DNA from 3 places in the Peribacillus sp. FSL K6-5616 genome. Region 3 is predicted to be linked to each of the others. Evidence: riboswitches for the same ligand, from Rfam matches in the RefSeq annotation. Region 3 holds a riboswitch; each other region holds the start of a gene.
The links. Region 3 has a riboswitch for S-adenosylmethionine ahead of metK (methionine adenosyltransferase). Riboswitches for the same ligand answer to the same signal wherever they lie in the genome.
Positions count from the first base shown of each region.

Region 1: it holds a riboswitch for S-adenosylmethionine, as region 3 does, so the genes downstream of both, MHB45_RS00315 (sugar ABC transporter substrate-binding protein) here and metK (methionine adenosyltransferase) in region 3, are expected to answer to the same signal.
Region 2: it holds a riboswitch for S-adenosylmethionine, as region 3 does, so the genes downstream of both, mtnK (S-methyl-5-thioribose kinase) here and metK (methionine adenosyltransferase) in region 3, are expected to answer to the same signal.

Region 1 is NZ_JBBOYT010000001.1:57,602-63,789, forward strand. Features, by position in the region: gene MHB45_RS00310 (GTPase domain-containing protein) at 57-2,798, shown strand; SAM riboswitch class I at 2,893-2,998, shown strand; gene MHB45_RS00315 (sugar ABC transporter substrate-binding protein) at 3,114-4,226, shown strand; gene MHB45_RS00320 (sugar ABC transporter ATP-binding protein) at 4,283-5,785, shown strand; gene MHB45_RS00325 (ABC transporter permease) at 5,787-6,188, shown strand, end outside.
Region 2 is NZ_JBBOYT010000001.1:2,622,920-2,629,107, forward strand. Features, by position in the region: gene MHB45_RS12495 (pyridoxal phosphate-dependent aminotransferase) at 1-245, opposite strand, end outside; gene MHB45_RS12500 (carbon-nitrogen family hydrolase) at 344-1,126, shown strand; SAM riboswitch class I at 1,198-1,351, shown strand; gene mtnK (S-methyl-5-thioribose kinase) at 1,430-2,632, shown strand; gene mtnA (S-methyl-5-thioribose-1-phosphate isomerase) at 2,647-3,693, shown strand; gene MHB45_RS12515 (LCP family protein) at 3,864-4,751, opposite strand; gene MHB45_RS12520 (lmo1851 family serine protease) at 4,865-6,188, opposite strand, start outside.
Region 3 is NZ_JBBOYT010000001.1:4,419,811-4,425,998, reverse strand. Features, by position in the region: gene MHB45_RS21405 (nucleotide sugar dehydrogenase) at 1-268, shown strand, start outside; gene pckA (phosphoenolpyruvate carboxykinase (ATP)) at 1,006-2,592, opposite strand; SAM riboswitch class I at 3,022-3,184, shown strand; gene metK (methionine adenosyltransferase) at 3,348-4,541, shown strand; gene MHB45_RS21390 (gamma carbonic anhydrase) at 4,866-5,384, opposite strand; gene MHB45_RS21385 (alpha/beta hydrolase) at 5,594-6,188, shown strand, end outside.

The sequences.
Region 1 (6,188 bases), 4.4 Mb from region 3:
ATAGAATCAGTGATTATCCTTTAATTGAAAATATGAAATATATCGGAGGAATAAAGATGGACGAACGTCTGATCGGAAAAAAATATTATGAAACGATGCTTGAGGATACAAGGAAGCACCCCATTCAAGCTTTGGGTGAAATGTTTCTCGTGGAACAAAAAAAGGAAAGATCCGATTTAACCGCAATTAGATTTGCTCAAGGAGAGGTATATTTTCAGCACCATGACTATGAAGCAGCCATTTTTAAATGGGAAAACATAGAAGGGGAACTTGGTTCATGGGCGAAGAAAAACATCGCTGATGCGTATTTTGAATTGGAAATGTATTCAACCGCAGAGGATATCTATAAATCCGTCGATACGGATGAAGCTGTCTTGAAAACAGAAGTTCTTTTGCAGCTGTTTTCCCTGTACATAGTGGAATCGAGAAATGATTTGGCTTCCAAAGTCGTGAAAGAAGCAGTCGAGTTTCAACCGGACTACCCGAATGTCACGGAAATCGCACGCGCCTTTTTTGAAGAGCAAAAGGATTGGAACAGTGCGGTGGTATTAGCGGCGAATGAAAGTATCCGTACAGAGTCAATGGGCTGGTTCGATGTGCTGAAAACGTATATCCAGCAGGGTGTTGCCCAATCGATGGAGCCGGATTATTTCTCAACTGTCCTTGGTTCGCTATACACACTCGACCAGGAACGTTTCGAGAAAATGACGGTTGCCCTTTGGAAAAATTATAAATATACGGATTCTTATTTCGAATGGTTAAGAGTGATTAATAATTTGATAGATACCATCGAATTGAACCATGCGGATGTATGGGATGAGCTTTCCGTCTATTACAGGGATGCGTATGCAGGTCTGTTAGAAGGAACGCATCTAATCAAAGAATTAAGTCCTGTCGTGCCAAGGTTGCTGGAAAACTGGCTCAAAATCGCAGACGGGGAGCTTTCGCTGTTTGCGGCGGCATCCACGTTGTCCTGGAATGAAATCTTCCCGGATACGGTCAATGCGCTGGTCATTCAGGATGCAGAGAGCCTGCTTTCGAAATCGCCTAAATTGGGAGGCGGACTGGAAGCGGGAGAGAAACTGTTCAATTCCATTATCCAGTGGGCTGAAGATAATGATTTAAGGGTTGGCAATAAGCTTAAATGGATGGTGGAGGGGCTTAAGGATACCAGGAATTTCAATCTCCTTCTTGCAGGAAGTACAGGAAATGGCAAGACATCCTTTATTCAGTCAATCGTTGGCGAGAGCATTGCTGCTGAGGACCACTCTTCCCTAGTAAGTGTCAAAGATGGGGATGATTTGGAAATCCTTGAAATTACCGATACAGATAGCAAAGTTGTCGAGGAGCTAACTGATTTGGATGAAACACGCCGTCAGCGCGGGACTATTGTCGATGTGACAATCATCAGTGACTACCTAAGAAATAATCATCTGCGGTTATTGGATACACCGGGGTTCCATGGGGAACAAAGCGTGGAATCCGATTTCCAAGGCTATTTACATGGCAGTGATGGCCTGATGTTCGTTCTTGACGCCCGGGCTCCTTTCACCGGCAGCGAAAGGGATCTGTTATTGGAAATTCAAATGATGGCTCCGAAACTGCCGATCCATTTCCTATTAAATAAAATGGATACGATATACAGTGATCAGGTCGCAGTCCGGATGGAAGACGAAACATGGGATAAAGTGAATGCATATTTCCCGAATGCGAAAGTGTTCGCTTTCTCCAAACATTATGACAGCAGGCAGCAATTGAAGGACCTTTCAGCCTTCCTTCAATCGAATTATCAAGATGATAATTGGAAGGAAAGAAGATCTGAAAAAATCCTGGCATTCATTCGTAAAACTTTATCTTATCTATTAGAAAAACGGACAGCCAATGAGCGGAAATGCGAGCATTCCATCTCTTGGAATGAGCAGATGGAAGTCAAACTGAATGGAGCGGTCAATCAACTGGCTGATCTGGAAAAAGAAAAAAGTGAAAATATCATAAGGTCGTATCGTTCGCTTAAGGACGAAGTGAAAAGTCAGCTTTATTCAAAAATTCCTGAATTACTGAGGGATTGCTCTAAATCGTTAACGGAAAGCAGTGATTTCAGTCAGGTCCATGTACAGTTAAACCAGGAAATGAATGAGCGGATTCAAAACTTCATTTCTGACAAGATCATGCCTCAATATTACCGTTCTCTTCAAGACTGGATTGCCAGTTCCCAAATGGAGTTCTCACAAAGCCAGCAGTTCATGGATGAGATGAGTGCCGGATTCAATGAATTATACAAAGAAGAACGGATTACACTGGCAGGTGACTTCAGGGTGTTGGATGACTGGCGCCGTGATGCCGACCGGATGACAAGCAGTATCCGCATCGAAAACGTTAATATCCTTTTGCGCAGGACTCCATCACAATTGCTGCTTAAAGGAGCAGGGAAGCTATTTGGGGCGATACCGCAAAATAAGGCCAATATGTACAATCGTTACAAGAAATACCTGGAAAGTGAAGATTACCTGGATGTTGCCGAAATGATCACGGAACGTTTCCTAACCCAATTTGGATTGTTTGAAAAATCATTGGATCGGGACATCTCACTTTTCTATCGCAGTTCATTTGCCTTACTTCAAAAAACGATAGAGCAGACGCAGACTGAAATAAAAGACTACCAGGCTGCATTGGAGCATATGAAAGAAAATCCGGAAGTTTACCGTGATCCGATCACGTTGTTCGAAGTGAAATTAAGGCAGTTGGAGAGGCTTGAAAAAATCGAGAAAAAGCGTCTAGCCCAGCTTCAAAGAAAATAAAAATAACGGGAAACATTTCAAATATTCAAAAATCTATTGACTTTACGACTATATCCCTATAAAGTGATAATTACGAAAACGTAACACAATATATCTCTTATCAAGAGTGGCGGAGGGACTGGCCCTAAGATGCCCAGCAACCGTTCCATTAGGAATTGGTGCTAAATCCTGCAAAACAGAAATGTTTTGACAGATAAGAGAGGGACAAGTCTGCAAAACAGCCGATTAAACCTCTCTATATTAGAGAGGTTTTTATTTTGGGATTTACACCGACTTATCTGATAAGACTAATGAGAAAACATGGAGGGAAACAAGATGAGAAGGTCTATTAAAGGGATATTCATTTCTGCCATCGCTTCGGCTTTGCTTTTAACGGGTTGCTCTGCAGGGCAGAGTTCCACAGAATCGAAGAAAGAAGAAAAAGTATCATTTGAAAATGTCCCGGAGAGATTTGCTGATGGCGATGGAGCCAAAATCAAGGTGATCCGTAAAATTGGCGGTGATGATCATACTGCCCAATACCTGGCGGGGGCGAAAGAAGAAGGAGAAGCACTGGGGTTTCAAGTGGATACGTACACAGCCAATGGTGATACGGCTAAATTCCATGATGCGATAGCACAAGCTTTGGAGGAAGATTACGACGGCTATATCATTTCACATGGTGATGATGCCGCAACTGTAAATGACGTTCAGAAGTTGGTTGATGCAGGTAAAAGCGTTGTCACATTCGATTCAATAAGCGACCTATCTAAAATAGAGGGCGTGACATTAACTTCACAAGATGATGAAGCGCTGGCAACACTGGCTTTCGATAAACTGATAAAAGAACAGAAAGGTGAAGCGGCAATTGCATATCTTTGGGTGGATGGCTTTCCTCCAATGGTAAGAAGAAATGCAGTTTATCAGGAAAAATTAAAAGAAAATCCTGGGATTAAAGAAGTCGAAAGATTCGGAGTGGCATCCGCTGATACTTCGGTGCAGACACAAAATGCTGTAGCTGCAATGCTGAATAAATACCCTAAAGGTAAATTGGACGCCATTTTCGCAACATGGGATGCCTTTGCTATCGGTGCAGCCCGGGCGATTAAAGAAGCGGGCCGCGATGAAGTGAAGATATATGGAATTGATGTTTCGAATGCAGATCTCCAAGAGATCCAATCGGCTGATAGCTCATGGTCCTACACGGCAGCAGTCGATCCCAAGTTGATCGGTGCAGTGAATATGAGGATATTGGCTAAAAAATTAGCTGGCGAAGAAACGCCGCAAACATATGATTTGGAGGCATCACTTATTTCGCAAAAGCAAATCCAAGCTTCAAAAGAAGCGGTAAACATGGCAAACCTGTCTGATATTGTCGATGGCTGGGGTGTATCGACGGAATTTGAAGAAGATTGGATGAAGGTTTTGAAAGATCATTATAAAAAATAAAAAGAGACACTCTCTTTCCAGCGAAGGGAGTGTCTGTTCTATAAGGGGGAATGGACATGGGCAAGCAACTAGAAATGAAGAAGATTTCGATTGAATTTCCGGGGGTGAAGGCGCTGAGTGATGTTGATTTTTCCGTACAATCAGGAACAGCCCACGCATTGGTCGGTGCAAACGGAGCAGGGAAATCGACGTTAATGAAAGTTTTATCGGGAGCCCATGTTCATTATTCAGGTGACATTTTTATTGATGGGATGAAGCGGGATATCCGCTCGCCAAAAGCTGCTCAGGAACAGGGCATTCAAATAGTTTATCAGGAAGTGGATACCGCCCTCATCCCTTATTTAACAGTTGGGGAAAATGTAATGTTGAATGATATGGTCCAAAACATGGGGAAAAAACAAAGGGTACAATGGAAAGAACTGCACAACAAAGCCACTTCTATTCTTGAAGATATGAAAATTCATGTCCCTTCGAAAAAGCTGGTTAGAGATCTTACCTTGGCTGAAAAACAGATGGTCCTGATAGCAAGAGCCGTTTCGACAGAATGCAAATTCCTGATTCTCGACGAGCCAACTGCTCCGTTAAGTCATACGGAGACGACGGAACTTTTTCGAATTGTAAATGAATTAAAGCAAAAAGGCGTGGCAATCATTTTCATTTCACATCGTCTGCCTGAGATTTTTGAAATCTGTGAGGAAATTACGATCATGAGGAATGGGGAGCGTGTCACTTGTCGAAAAATCGAGGACATAACCCGTACCGAAGTGGTAGAGAACATGCTCGGGAAAACCATGGATGAACAGTTTCCTGAAGTGAATGCTTCGATTGGAGACGTAATTCTGGAAGTGAACGGATTGTCAGATGCCGAGAAAGTTAAGAATGTCAGTCTGAATATTAAAGCAGGCGAGATAATCGGCTTGGCTGGGTTGGTCGGGGCTGGGAAAACGGAGCTATGTAAAACCCTTTTCGGTCATACGTCCATCACAGCGGGTGAAGTCATCCTGAATGGTCGAAAGCTTTCTCTGAAATCACCGCATGAAGCAGTAAAAAGCGGGCTGGCACTTGTACCTGAGGAACGCAGGAAAGAAGGGGTCCTTGTACAGGAATCAGTCTCGGCAAACTTGACTGCAGCCAGTCTCGGAAAATTCTGCAAAACATTCAGTATCGTCGATCGTAAGGCGGAAAAGGAAAAGGCGAAGGAAACGATCGCAAGTCTCGGCATTAAAACTCCTTCAGGGGAAGTGAAGGTCGAAAACCTATCCGGTGGTAACCAGCAAAAAGTTGCCATTGGAAAATGGCTTATGGCAGATGCGGATGTATACATATTCGATGAACCAACGAAAGGGGTCGATGTCGGAGCCAAGAAGGATATATTCGAATTGATTGCAAAGCTTGCAAGGAATGGAAAAGCGATCATTTATGCATCCTCCGAGCTTTCCGAAATCATGGGCATTACCAACCGGACCTATGTGTTATATGACGGGAGCACTGTCATCGAATTAGAAACAAGCAAAACGAATGAAGAAGAACTACTATTCTATTCAACAGGAGGTAAATAGGATGAGCATACCCATTCCTGTTACACAGACAGCGAAAGCGAAGAAAAAGGTGGAACTATTCGACTTTTTCTATAAATACGGCACAATATTGACGATTATCATTCTGATTGGAATTTTCGCCGTATCCAATCCATCTTTCATCCAAACGTCTAACCTGATAAACATCCTGCGTTCCATTTCAATCGTGACCATCATTGCGATCGGCATTACGATATCACTGACCGTGGATGGCTTCGACCTTTCCGTGGGCTCCGTCGCATCATTGGCCAATGCCATCGTCATCTCGATGTTTGTCTGGTTTTCCCAGGATACATTCATCGCCATATTAGCTGCGGTCGGTGCCTCACTTTTCGTAGGGGCTTTGAATTCATTCATGATCGTTAAATTAAGAATTCCCGACATG
Region 2 (6,188 bases), 1.8 Mb from region 3:
ACGGCAGCAGCATCTTTTAAATATTGATGTCCCCGGAATGGCGAATATTTATGATTAATCGTTTTTTCAGCAGCAGACTGCAAACTTTTGACGATATGTTCCGGCGTCGGCTGATCAGGGTTTCCCTGGCCTAAATTAATGACATCATGTCCTTGTTCCGTGATTGCATTGACTTTTGCGACCAGTGAAGCAAAAAACTGCTTGGGCAGGTCCTGAAGCAGTCCGGATTTTTCGAATTGCACCATTTATACACCTTCTCTGAAATTTCTTGAAATTCTAGTCACAAATGATATATGTTTATCGTAGTCTTGTAAAGCATTTTTTACGTGTGGGGGTTTTAACGATGAAGTGGAAAATAACTTGTATTCAAATGGATATAGCCTTCGGGCAACCAGATATCAATTTTCAGGTTGCAGAGCAATGGATGGAAAAAGCAGCTCGGTCCGAACCCGATATCGTCATATTACCAGAGCTTTGGACAACCGGATACGACTTGACCAGGCTGAATGAGATTGCTGATCAAGAGGCAGAAAAAACGATTGAATTTCTTAAAACACAGGCACAGAAACACCAGATTCACATCATCGGCGGTTCCATTGCGAAAAAAACAAGCAAGGGAATCTATAACACCATGATCATCATCGATAAACACGGAAAGCTCATTAAAGAATATGATAAGCTTCACTTATTTCAATTAATGGATGAACATCATTTCCTGCAGCCAGGTGAAAAAGATGGTTTATTTACTCTTGATGAAAAAATATGTGCCGGGTTCATTTGTTATGACATTCGTTTCCCTGAATGGCAGCGAGCCCATACCGTTCAAGGCGCGGAAGTTCTGTTCGTTACGGCTGAATGGCCAAAGCCGAGACTCGATCACTGGAGAGCTTTATTGATAAGCCGTGCCATCGAGAACCAAGCCTATGTTGTAGCCGTTAATCGTACAGGCTCGGATGTCAATAATATATTTGCGGGTCATTCCTTGATTATTGATCCATGGGGGAATATCATAAGTGAAGCCGGAGAAGGAAACGAACTATTGACAGGCACCTTGGACTTCAACAAAGTTACGGAAGCACGTAACAAAATACCTGTATTCGAAGATCGCCGTCCTGATTTTTATTAATTTACCCATTGACAAACTATTTAAAAAGTTGATATTATTTTCCCGAAGATTAAAATTTCAGAAAACATTTACTCTTATCAAGAGCAGGCTGAGGGATAAAGGCCCTATGAAGCCCAGCAACCGACTGTAATACCATTGTGAAATGGGGCGGATTCTCCGCCGGATTATTAAATCCACAGAGCACGGTGCTAATTCCACCAGAATTCATTTTCTGGAAGATAAGAGGTCCGAAGCCAAAACTTCTGCCTCTTTCTATATGAAAGAGGCTTTTTTATTCTTATTTTGAATCTGGAGGGGAAAAGAATGACTCAAAACCATTCAAATTTTAAGAGATTGACAAACGAAACAGCTATAACTCTTGCAAAAAAACTTGGGTTGGTCAATGCGGATGCAAATTTGAAATGTAATGAAATCGGCGATGGAAACTTAAATTATGTTTTTCATATTACAGACACGGTCACAAACAAAGGTATAATAATCAAACAAGCGGTCCCTTATGCCAAGGTACTTGGTGAAAGCTGGCCGCTGACATTGAAAAGGGCAGCCATTGAAGCGAATGCGCTGATTCATTTCAGAAGTTATTGCCCCGAATTCGTACCGCAAGTTTACTATTCGGATGAACAGCTTGCCATCACAGTCATGGAGGATTTATCGCACTTGAAAATCGTTAGAACAGGATTGATTGATGGCGATTCATATCCATTGCTTTCACAGCATATTGGTGAATATGTTGCGAAGACTGCATTTTATACATCCGATTATCATTTAGAACCATCCGCGAAAAAGGAAGTGGCCCGACATTTCACGAATCCCGAACTCTGCAAAATAACTGAGGTCTTTATTTTCACGGATCCATTTTTTGAGGAACTCCCGGGAGATTTCGAGGTGGAATTGACTGATGCCGCCAAAAATATATGGAATGATCAAGAAGTGATACTTGAGGTCGCTAAGCTGAAACAAAGCTTTGAAACCGAGCAGGAAGCCTTACTTCATGGAGATTTACATACTGGAAGTATATTTGCAAGTGAAACTGAAACAAAGGTTATCGACCCGGAATTCGCTTTTTATGGGCCCGTTGGTTTTGACCTTGGTCAATACACCGCCAACCTTCTTTTTCAGGCAATTACACGAAATGGCGCTGGTAAGGAAGAGATTTTCTCACACCTTCATGAATTTTGGAATGCCTTTGAAGAAACTTATACCGAATTATGGGAAGCCCAAAATAAAAGCCCATTCCGCCATGTAAAAGGGTATCTGCCTTATTTGCTGACAAAATTCAAAAAAGATGCATTCGGTTTTGCAGGCTGTGAACTGATTCGGCGAACCATTGGCCTTTCCCATGTTGCCGATTTAAACGTCATTGAAGATAAAGTATCAAGGATCGCAGCCAAAACGTCAACATTGGAAATCGGTACTTTTTTAATTAAAAAACGGGAGGAATTGGATGTTCCAGCCCTCATTGAAGCGTTGAAGCAACGGACACTGCCATCTTACTCAACCATTTAAAAGGAGACCTGCACATGACTACACTAGCACCCTTACCATATTCGGTACAATGGGCTGATACCCATATTACATTATTAAATCAACAAGCCCTTCCTTCCATAACTGAATTTATTGAACTTCATTCTGTTGATGATGTATATGACAGCATTTTGACATTAAAGGTTCGCGGTGCCCCTGCAATTGGACTGACGGCAGCATTTGGTGTTGCACTTGGTGCCAAACAGGAAACAACCTCTGAATTAGGGGAATTCAAGAAAAATGTAACGAGGCACATTGAAAAACTCGCATCTTCACGGCCAACTGCAGTCAACCTTTTTTGGGCGTTAAAGAGGATGGAGAACACCTTGCAGGCTGCTCAAAGCATTTCAACTGCCAAAGAAGCCCTTGTATCGGAGGCTAAAGCCATCTTTGCTGAAGATGAAGAAATGTGCAGGAAAATCGGGGAACATGGTTTATCCCTCTTCACTAGAGGAGATTCCATTCTAACACATTGTAACGCTGGGGGAATTGCCACAGCTCGGTATGGCACAGCCTTGGCTCCCTTCCACCTCGCTAAAGAAAGGGACTTTCCGCTAAAAGTTTACGCATGTGAAACAAGGCCTGTCCTGCAAGGGGCGCGTTTGACGGCTTGGGAATTGATGCAAGCGGGAGTTGATGTCACCTTAATTTCTGATAATATGGCTGCCCATACGATTCACCAGAAACGGATAAATGGAATTATCGTCGGGGCCGACAGGATTGCGGCCAATGGAGATACAGCCAATAAAATCGGGACATTGGGATTGGCCATATTAGCCAAGCACTTTGGTATCCCCTTTTATGTGGCCGCACCATCAAGCACATTCGACCTGTCCATCGAATCCGGCACATCCATCCCGATCGAAGAACGGAATGAAGCGGAAATCACCTTCATTCAAGGTGTAAGGATCGCTCCGGAAAACGTGAAGACTTTCAATCCAGCCTTTGACGTTACACCGAATCATCTAATTACAAGCATCATTACCGAAAATGGCATCATAACACCGGATTTCATCAAAAACATTCCGCATTTTGTTAATTGATCCAGGTTCCTTTATTGGTGATAAAAAACGAGAAGGTTTTCTTATCCCTCTCGTTTTTTAAAGGTGATCGAATTAAGATTATTCTTGCGAGGTCTATAATACAATATTAAATTTCGAACATCTTCAGTATAAGGATGTCTTCGATAATAAAAGATAATTGGACATTCTTATTATTTTGAAAAGAACTCCTGAAGTGCCTTTTTATTTTCTGTACAGTCCATTTCCAAAACGGCTCCGGACTGGGGATATGTTTCATCTTTAAAGCTTCCTTCCACTGGAACCCTTAGGGTTTCGACGGTGTCCGGTGTATGGAAAACGGCTTTTGGTCCCATTTCCATTATTGTTTTCAGACCAATATCCGTATCCAAGTACGATAGTCCTTGTTCGATGATGCTAGGAAGGGCTGCCATCCCTTCGAAGGATGAGATTTGATTTATAAACGCTGTTTTTAATTGAACCATTACTTCTTGTTGACGCTCAACCCTACCAAAATCACTTTCATCATCATGTCTAAAACGGACATATTTCAATATTTCCTCACCATGTAAAACATTTTTACCGACGCTTGCTTGGATGCTCATATCATCTATGATTTCCTGATCCACATTCACCGCCACCCCCTCAGGGGCAAGTAAATCCACCATCTTCACAAATCCTTGGAAGTCGATTACCGCTACATGATCGACCTTGACATCGAAGTTTTCCTGTATGGTTTTCTTGAGCAATTCCCTTCCACCATAATAATAAGCAGCATTTATTTTGTCATATCCTGATTTATTCCCGGGGATTTTCACATAACTATCACGCATAATGGAAGCCAGCTTCAGTTTTTCCTGCTCAGGAAAGTATTTTGCCAGGATAATCGCATCTGATCGAGATTTTTGCTCTCCCCTTGTGTCAACACCAATTAACAGAAATATTTTATCGCTTTCCTTAGTCTCTTCATTGGTTAGTTTTTTTTCCGTACCTTCATTTCCATTTTGTTTGGGTAAAGGCGCATAGGTGCAGCCTGCCAGAATCAAGACCAATAGATATATGAACCATACCTTTTCTTTCATTACCTCACCTCATCGGAAAATTACCCCTATTCTCTGCCTAATTTTGGAATCCTATGCATGAAACGACAAAAAAGCCTGCCAACGATATTCGCTGACAGGCTTTTCGGTCAAAATCATTTATTGATTTCTTTCTTTAATACTTCCACTGCCTTTTTCACTTGTGTGTCGTTCTTAAGGATTTTCTCCTGGATGACCTGCATCAATTTCACGGTAGTATCATCCTTAATGGTGCCGGTTTCTTTAATTTTTTGTTCCCTTTGGAATGCTGTTACCGCATTCGTGGTTGCTTCATCAAAGAATCCATCTATCTTACCCGGATCATGGCCTGCTTCCTTCAGCATCTCTTCAGCCGCTTTCACTTCACTCGAAGAATCGGATGCTTTCAATTCCTTGTCAGGCGAAATGTACGGAAGGCTGGCATAATCAGGAAGCTTCACAGTAATATCCGGCTTGATCCCTTTTTTATGAATCCAATTGCCTTCAGGAGTCAACCATTTAGCTGCCGTATATTTGAAGTTAGATCCATCTTCAAAGTCTTCGGCAGTCTGAACTGTCCCTTTCCCAAATGACTTGACACCGATCAATGGAATGTCCGCAGACTCACTGACAGCCGCTGCAACGATTTCAGAAGCACTGGCACTTCCATCATCAATCAACACGACTACCGGGATTTTCAGTTCTCCATCATTCTCCGATTTATAGACATCTTTTTTCCCGCTGCGATCCTCAACTTGAAGGACCACTTTCCCATTAGGTATGAACAGGCTTGCCATTTCTATTGCTTGATCAAGAAGTCCTCCTGGGTTTCCCCGCAAATCCAATACGAGACCCTTCATATCCTTCTTCGACATTTCCTCAAGCGCCGTTTTCAACTCTTGAACTGTATGTTCGGAAAAACTGGTCACTTGAATTTTTGCAACTCCATCATCAAGCATTTCCGCATATACCGTTTCAATCGGAATTGTGTCCCGTTTAATGGTGAGCTCAATCGGTTCCGACTCACCAGCTCTTGAGATGGAAAGATCCACTTTCGTTCCCTTTTCGCCCCTGATTTTCAGGACAGCTTCAGAAGAGCTGAGTCCTTCAACACTTTTACCGTCCACACTTAATATGATATCATTCGGTTTTACCCCTGCTTTTTCTGCTGGGGACCCTTTTATCGGTGAGACGACCATGATTTGTCCATCCTGCTCCTGAATCTCAGCACCGATTCCTTCAAAAGATGAAGAGATGCTCTCATGGAAACTCGATGCTTCCTTTTTATCCATATAAGCAGAATAGGGATCATCCAATGATTTGATCATTCCATTAATTGCGCCGTCAACAAGTTTTTCTTCATCAACCTCTTCATAATAGTCATCTTTTATCTTATCGTATGTAGAATACAGCTTTTCAAATTCCGCATGCTTATCCGGTGCTAATGACTCTACTTTTTCA
Region 3 (6,188 bases):
CCCGCATGTCAAATCTGGAAAGATGCCAGTCGTATCAGTGGAAGACGCTGTAAATGATGCCGACTTGATACTTATCCTGACTGACCATGATGAATTTAAACAGATGGATTATGATAAGCTATCGAATCTCATGAGCAATAAATTGATTCTGGATACACGCAATTGCATTGATGCAACTAAAACAGATGTCCCGGTGGCCAACCTGGGTAATATATATCAATACAAAACGGTGTCCATGAAAAAAGACAGGAATAAAGCGATCATCTAAAAATTTGGACAACATCGATAACGGAATAACGATTAAGGGGGCACTGACTATCACAGTGCCCCTTTTTCCAATGAAAAAAAGGACCATGCAAGAAAGTGGTCCTTTCAGAACGTGGAAACGATCCAGTTGGTTTCAGATCCGCTTCCTGTACGTCAAGCCTCCTCACCGCAAGCATCCTAGCAGAGTCTCGGCTAGCCAATTATTCGAGCGCAGCCGTCATATTTCGGGTTATAAGGCAGTATTCGAGCGCAGCCGCCGTGTTTCGTGCTGCAAGGGGTGAGAATTCGAGCGCAGCCGCCGTATTTCGGGCTTGCAAGGCAGTGAATTCGTCAGCAGATGGCATATTTCGAGCTGTATGGCAGTGAATTCGACAGTAGACGTGTATTCGGGTAAGGAGTAATTTCGACCACAGATGGCGTATTTCGAGCTGTATGGCAGTGAATTCGACAGTAGACTTGTATTCCGGGTGCAAGGCAGTAAATTCGAGCGCAGCCGCCATATTTCGGGCTGTATGGCAGTAAGTTCGAGCGAAGATGCCGTATTTCGGGCTAATGGTAGTTACTTCGACCGTAGCCGCCGTATTTCGGGTTACTTGGTACTTCTTCGACAGTAGATGAGGTATTTCCCCTTCCATGGCACTTAATAAAGTAATCCATAATCATGGTTCGGGATGTGACATTTCTTGCCGACAAACTGAAAGGACCAAGCAAGAGCTTGGTCCTTTTGTGTACAATTTATTAAGCTGTCGGGCCGCCAAGTTCTTCGATTTCACTTGGAACGCTTTTGAATTTCTTGAAGTTTGCACGGAATTGTGCGGCAAGGTCTGTTGCTGCTTCTTTATAAGCGGCAGGATCTGCCCAAGTCTTGATTGGTTGAAGCACTTCATCAGGAACACCAGGAACATGAAGCGGGATATCCAAACCGAAGATATCATCTTTGATCGTTTCGATGTTCGCTAATTCACCTTCAAGCGCCGCTTGTACCATTGCACGGGTGTAAGCAAGTTTCATACGGCTTCCAGTTCCGTATGCACCGCCAGTCCATCCTGTGTTGACAAGATATACCTTTGCATTGTGCTCGTCAATTTTATCACCAAGCATCTCAGCATAGCGTGTAGCTGGAAGCGGTAAGAATGGTGAACCGAAGCAAGTGGAGAATGTAGCTTCCGGAGAAGTTACGCCTCTTTCAGTACCAGCCAATTTACTAGTGTATCCGCTTAGGAAGTGGAACATTGCCTGTTCTTTGGAAAGCTTGCTGATTGGAGGCAGAACGCCTGAAGCATCAGCTGTTAAGAAAATGATTGTATTTGGATGTCCTGCAATACTTGGGTTCACGATGTTATCGATCGCTTGCATTTGGTAAGCAGCACGAGTGTTTTCAGTCAATGAACTGTCATCATAGTTCGCTACACGCGTATCCGGATCGACAACAACATTTTCCAATACAGCACCAAAACGGATTGCATCGAAAATTTGCGGTTCTTTTTCACGTGAAAGGTTGATCGTTTTCGCATAGCAGCCGCCTTCGATGTTGAATACGCCGTTAGAAGACCAGCCGTGCTCGTCATCGCCAATCAATTTACGGCTAGTGTCTGCTGATAAAGTTGTTTTGCCTGTACCGGACAGTCCGAAGAATAAAGCGACGTCCCCTTCACGTCCTACGTTAGCAGAGCAATGCATTGGAAGGATTCCAGCCTCTGGAAGTAAGTAGTTCATGATCGAGAAGATCGATTTTTTCATTTCTCCTGCATATTCCGTTCCGCCGATCAGGATCGTACGGCGTTCAAAAGAAACGATGATGAACGTTTCGGATGTAGTTCCGTCCACTTCTGGGTCCGCTTTGAAGTTAGGTGCAGAAAGGATCGTGAATTCAGCTTCGTGACCTCTCAGTTCCTCTTCGTTTGGACGGATGAACAAAGTATGGGCGAAAAGGTTATGCCAAGCATATTCATTAACAACACGGATGGGAAGACGTGATGATTCGTCTGCACCAGCGAAACCTTTAAAAACAAAAATCTCTTCTTTTGCTTTTAGGTAGTCAACTACTTTATTATATAGTTTATTGAACACATCTTCGGAAATCGGTCGGTTCACGGGACCCCAATCGATTTTATCTTTAACTGATGCTTCTTCCACGATATATTTATCTTTAGGTGAACGACCGGTATATTTGCCAGTTTCAGCTTTTACCGCGCCGGTTGATGTTAAAACGCCTTCATTTCTGCTAAGTACTTTTTCGACCAATTGAGGAACTGATAGTTGAGTTTGCACATTGTTTCCTGTTAATAATTGGTGTAACTCATTAGAAACATCTACAGAATTCATATATGAGGTACCTTCCTTTGTTTGAGTTTTTAGATTACAATTAGTATAACACATTCATTTAATTAGTCTATACTATTTCTTTTAATTTGTGATTATTTTCAGCTAGCCGCATTAATCATTTTAATCCGGCAGGAACCGAGTCAGGATAATCGCATATACTTTCATGAAGAAAAATTTATTTAAATAGGAAGTTAGTAAGCAATATATGTCTAATGGGAAAGTCAGGATGTCGTTCCTTTTCGATGTTCAATACTTTATTATTAATGGCAATTTACAACATTTCTATTCGTATTTTGCGTTGTAAACCCCTCTAGGACGTTGTATCAACATGTTTTTTCAAATGAACGCCATTCTGGGTGGAAATGTTCTTTTTAGAAAAGCATTGACAAATTCCAGCCAGATACGATAATATCTTAAATTGTACGGATTCTCTTATCCCGAGTTGGTGGAGGGACAGGCCCTTTGAAACCCAGCAACCTGCCATATTGAACTTGACTCCAAGATCGATCGCCGAAAATAAAGCGAAGGTCTTCAAGGAATAGTGGTGATGGTGCTAACCTGAGCAAGGTAAAAAACCCTTGAACGATAAGAGTGAAAGGATAGAAGACAGAATTTTAAACCTTTCCTCATTTGCCAGGGAAGGTTTTTGTGTTTTTTATAAGTAATTCTGTGTCTATAGTTGAAACTAATGAGGGAAACGAGTTCCGTAAAAATCAGGCTTATGCCTACAACATACTAACTTCCAAGGAGGAAATATGATGTCAAAGAAACGTCTATTTACTTCTGAATCTGTTACAGAGGGCCATCCGGACAAAATTTGTGATCAGATTTCAGATTCCATTTTAGATGCTATCCTAGCTAAGGATGCAAATGCACGTGTTGCGTGTGAAACTAGTGTAACTACAGGTCTTGTACTTGTTGCTGGTGAAATTACAACGTCCGCTTACGTGGATATCCCGCGTATCGTTCGTGATACGGTTAAAGGAATTGGCTACACACGTGCGAAATACGGTTTCGATGCTGAAACTTGTGCCGTTTTGAGTTCCATTGATGAGCAGTCTGCCGATATCGCAGCTGGTGTCGATAAAGCATTGGAAGCTCGTGAAGGAAACATGTCAGATGAAGAAATCGATGCAATCGGTGCAGGGGACCAAGGTCTTATGTTCGGATTCGCTTGTAATGAAACAGAAGAGCTTATGCCGCTTCCGATTTCATTGGCGCATAAACTTTCATTCCGCTTGACTCAAGTTCGTAAAGATGAAACTCTTGCTTACCTACGCCCTGATGGTAAAACACAGGTAACCGTGGAATATGATGAGAATAACCGTCCTGTACGTGTAGATACAATCGTCATCTCTACACAGCATGATGCAGAAATTACGCTTGAACAAATTCAAGCCGATCTAAAAGAACATGTGATCAAAGCTGTCGTTCCAGCCGAGTTGATCGATGCAGATACTAAGTACTTCATCAACCCGACTGGCCGTTTCGTAATCGGCGGACCTCAAGGGGATGCTGGTCTTACTGGACGTAAAATCATCGTTGATACTTACGGCGGATACGCTCGTCACGGCGGCGGTGCATTCTCTGGTAAGGATGCAACTAAAGTTGACCGTTCTGCTGCATACGCTGCACGTTACGTTGCGAAAAACATCGTGGCAGCAGGCCTTGCCGACAAAGCGGAAGTTCAATTGGCATACGCAATTGGTGTGGCAGAGCCTGTATCGATCTCTATTGATACGTTCGGAACTGGTACAGTTAGCGAAGAAGTCCTTGTTGACCTAGTTCGCGCAAACTTCGACCTTCGTCCAGCTGGTATAATCAAAATGCTTGACCTTCGTCGCCCAATCTACAAACAAACAGCTGCATACGGACACTTCGGCCGTACAGATGTCGATCTTCCATGGGAACGCACGGACAAAGCAGAAACATTAAAAGCACAAGCGTAATTCATATAAAAAAAGGTGTCCCGCTATTAGCGGGGCACCTTTTTTATGGATTAACTTAGCCGTCTGCGGGAATAATTCAAGAAATCCCAAAGAAATTCAACTTTAAGGGCCATACTCGTGAGTTAGAGCAATATACTCGTGAATTTGGAGCAAATACTCGTGAGTTTGGAGCAAATACTCGTGAGTTTCAGCAATTTACTCGTGAATTTGGAGAAATACTCGTGAGTTTCAGAATTTACTCGGAAGTTGGTGCAATGCTGAGTTTCAGTATTTACTCGTGAGTTTGGAGCAAATACTCGTAATTTTCAGTCAAGTGCTCGTGCATTACTTTATTCGTTCCGCCGTTTTATAGTATTGGCCTTTTTCGGCGTATTCGCGTACGATGCGTTCCATATCCTGTCGATCTTCTTCGTTGATTTCGCGGATGACTTTAGCTGGACGTCCGAATGCCAACATGTTCGGTGGAATGACTTTGCCTTGGGGAACGAGACTGCCGGCACCGATGAAAGCCCCTTCGCCGATTTCGGCTTCATCAAGTACGATCGATCCCATGCCGATTAAAGCTCCTTTGCGGATTTTACAGCTATGTAATATGACCTGATGGCCAATGGTTACTTCATCCTCGATGATCAATGGATTATTTGGGCTTTGGTGCAGGATGCTGTTATCCTGTATACTGACTTTTTTTCCGATGATGGTTGGGGATACATCACCGCGAATGACGGAATTGAACCAGATTGATGTTTCGTCGCCAATTTTGACATCACCTGTGACGACAGCATTTTCAGCAATATAAGCGCTTTCAGCAATTTCAGGTTCTTTGCCTTTATACGGATAAATAATCATTTTCAATCATTTCCTTTCCGAAGTGAATGTTTTTATGTATTATTTTAATATACCGTATGCAAATACACTTGGCTATTTATAATAGCAATGTACAACTTGTTAGATTTCTTTTTTGTCGAAAATCACGAATATGGTTATAATTTATATATATTATTTCAACTATCATGGATCGTACACAACAAGTGAAAATGAAAGGGGGATTTCGAATGTGGAAATGGGAGACAGAAGGAGACGCAAAGGGCGTCATTGTCATCATTCATGGGGCAATGGAACATCATGGACGTTATAAGTGGGTAACACAAATGTGGCTTTCAGCTGGATACCATGTCGTCATGGGCGACCTTCCTGGGCAGGGTATGACTACTCGCGCCTACCGGGGACATATCGATTCCTTTGATGAGTATTTGGACGAAGTGAAAAGCTGGATAGAAGAGGCTTATGAATATTCGTTGCCGGTCTTTTTACTTGGACACAGCATGGGCGGTTTGATTTCGATACGCCTTCTTCAGGAAGAGGAATGGGACATTGCAGGAGTGATTCTTTCTTCTCCTTGCTTGGGCCTCGTGACGAAGCCGCGGAAGTTCCTTACAATGCTCTCGCATGGTTTGAACATCGTTATGCCTCAGTTCAGGGTGGATTCCGGATTGACACCTGAAATGGCGACGAGAAGTGCGGAAATTCGTGAATCCGATAGAAACGATACATTATATATCACAAAGGTTTCGGTTCGCTGGTATCGCGAGCTTGCACAGGCTATGAAGGATGCTTTTGAAGAGATTCCTGAATTTCAGGATGTGCCGC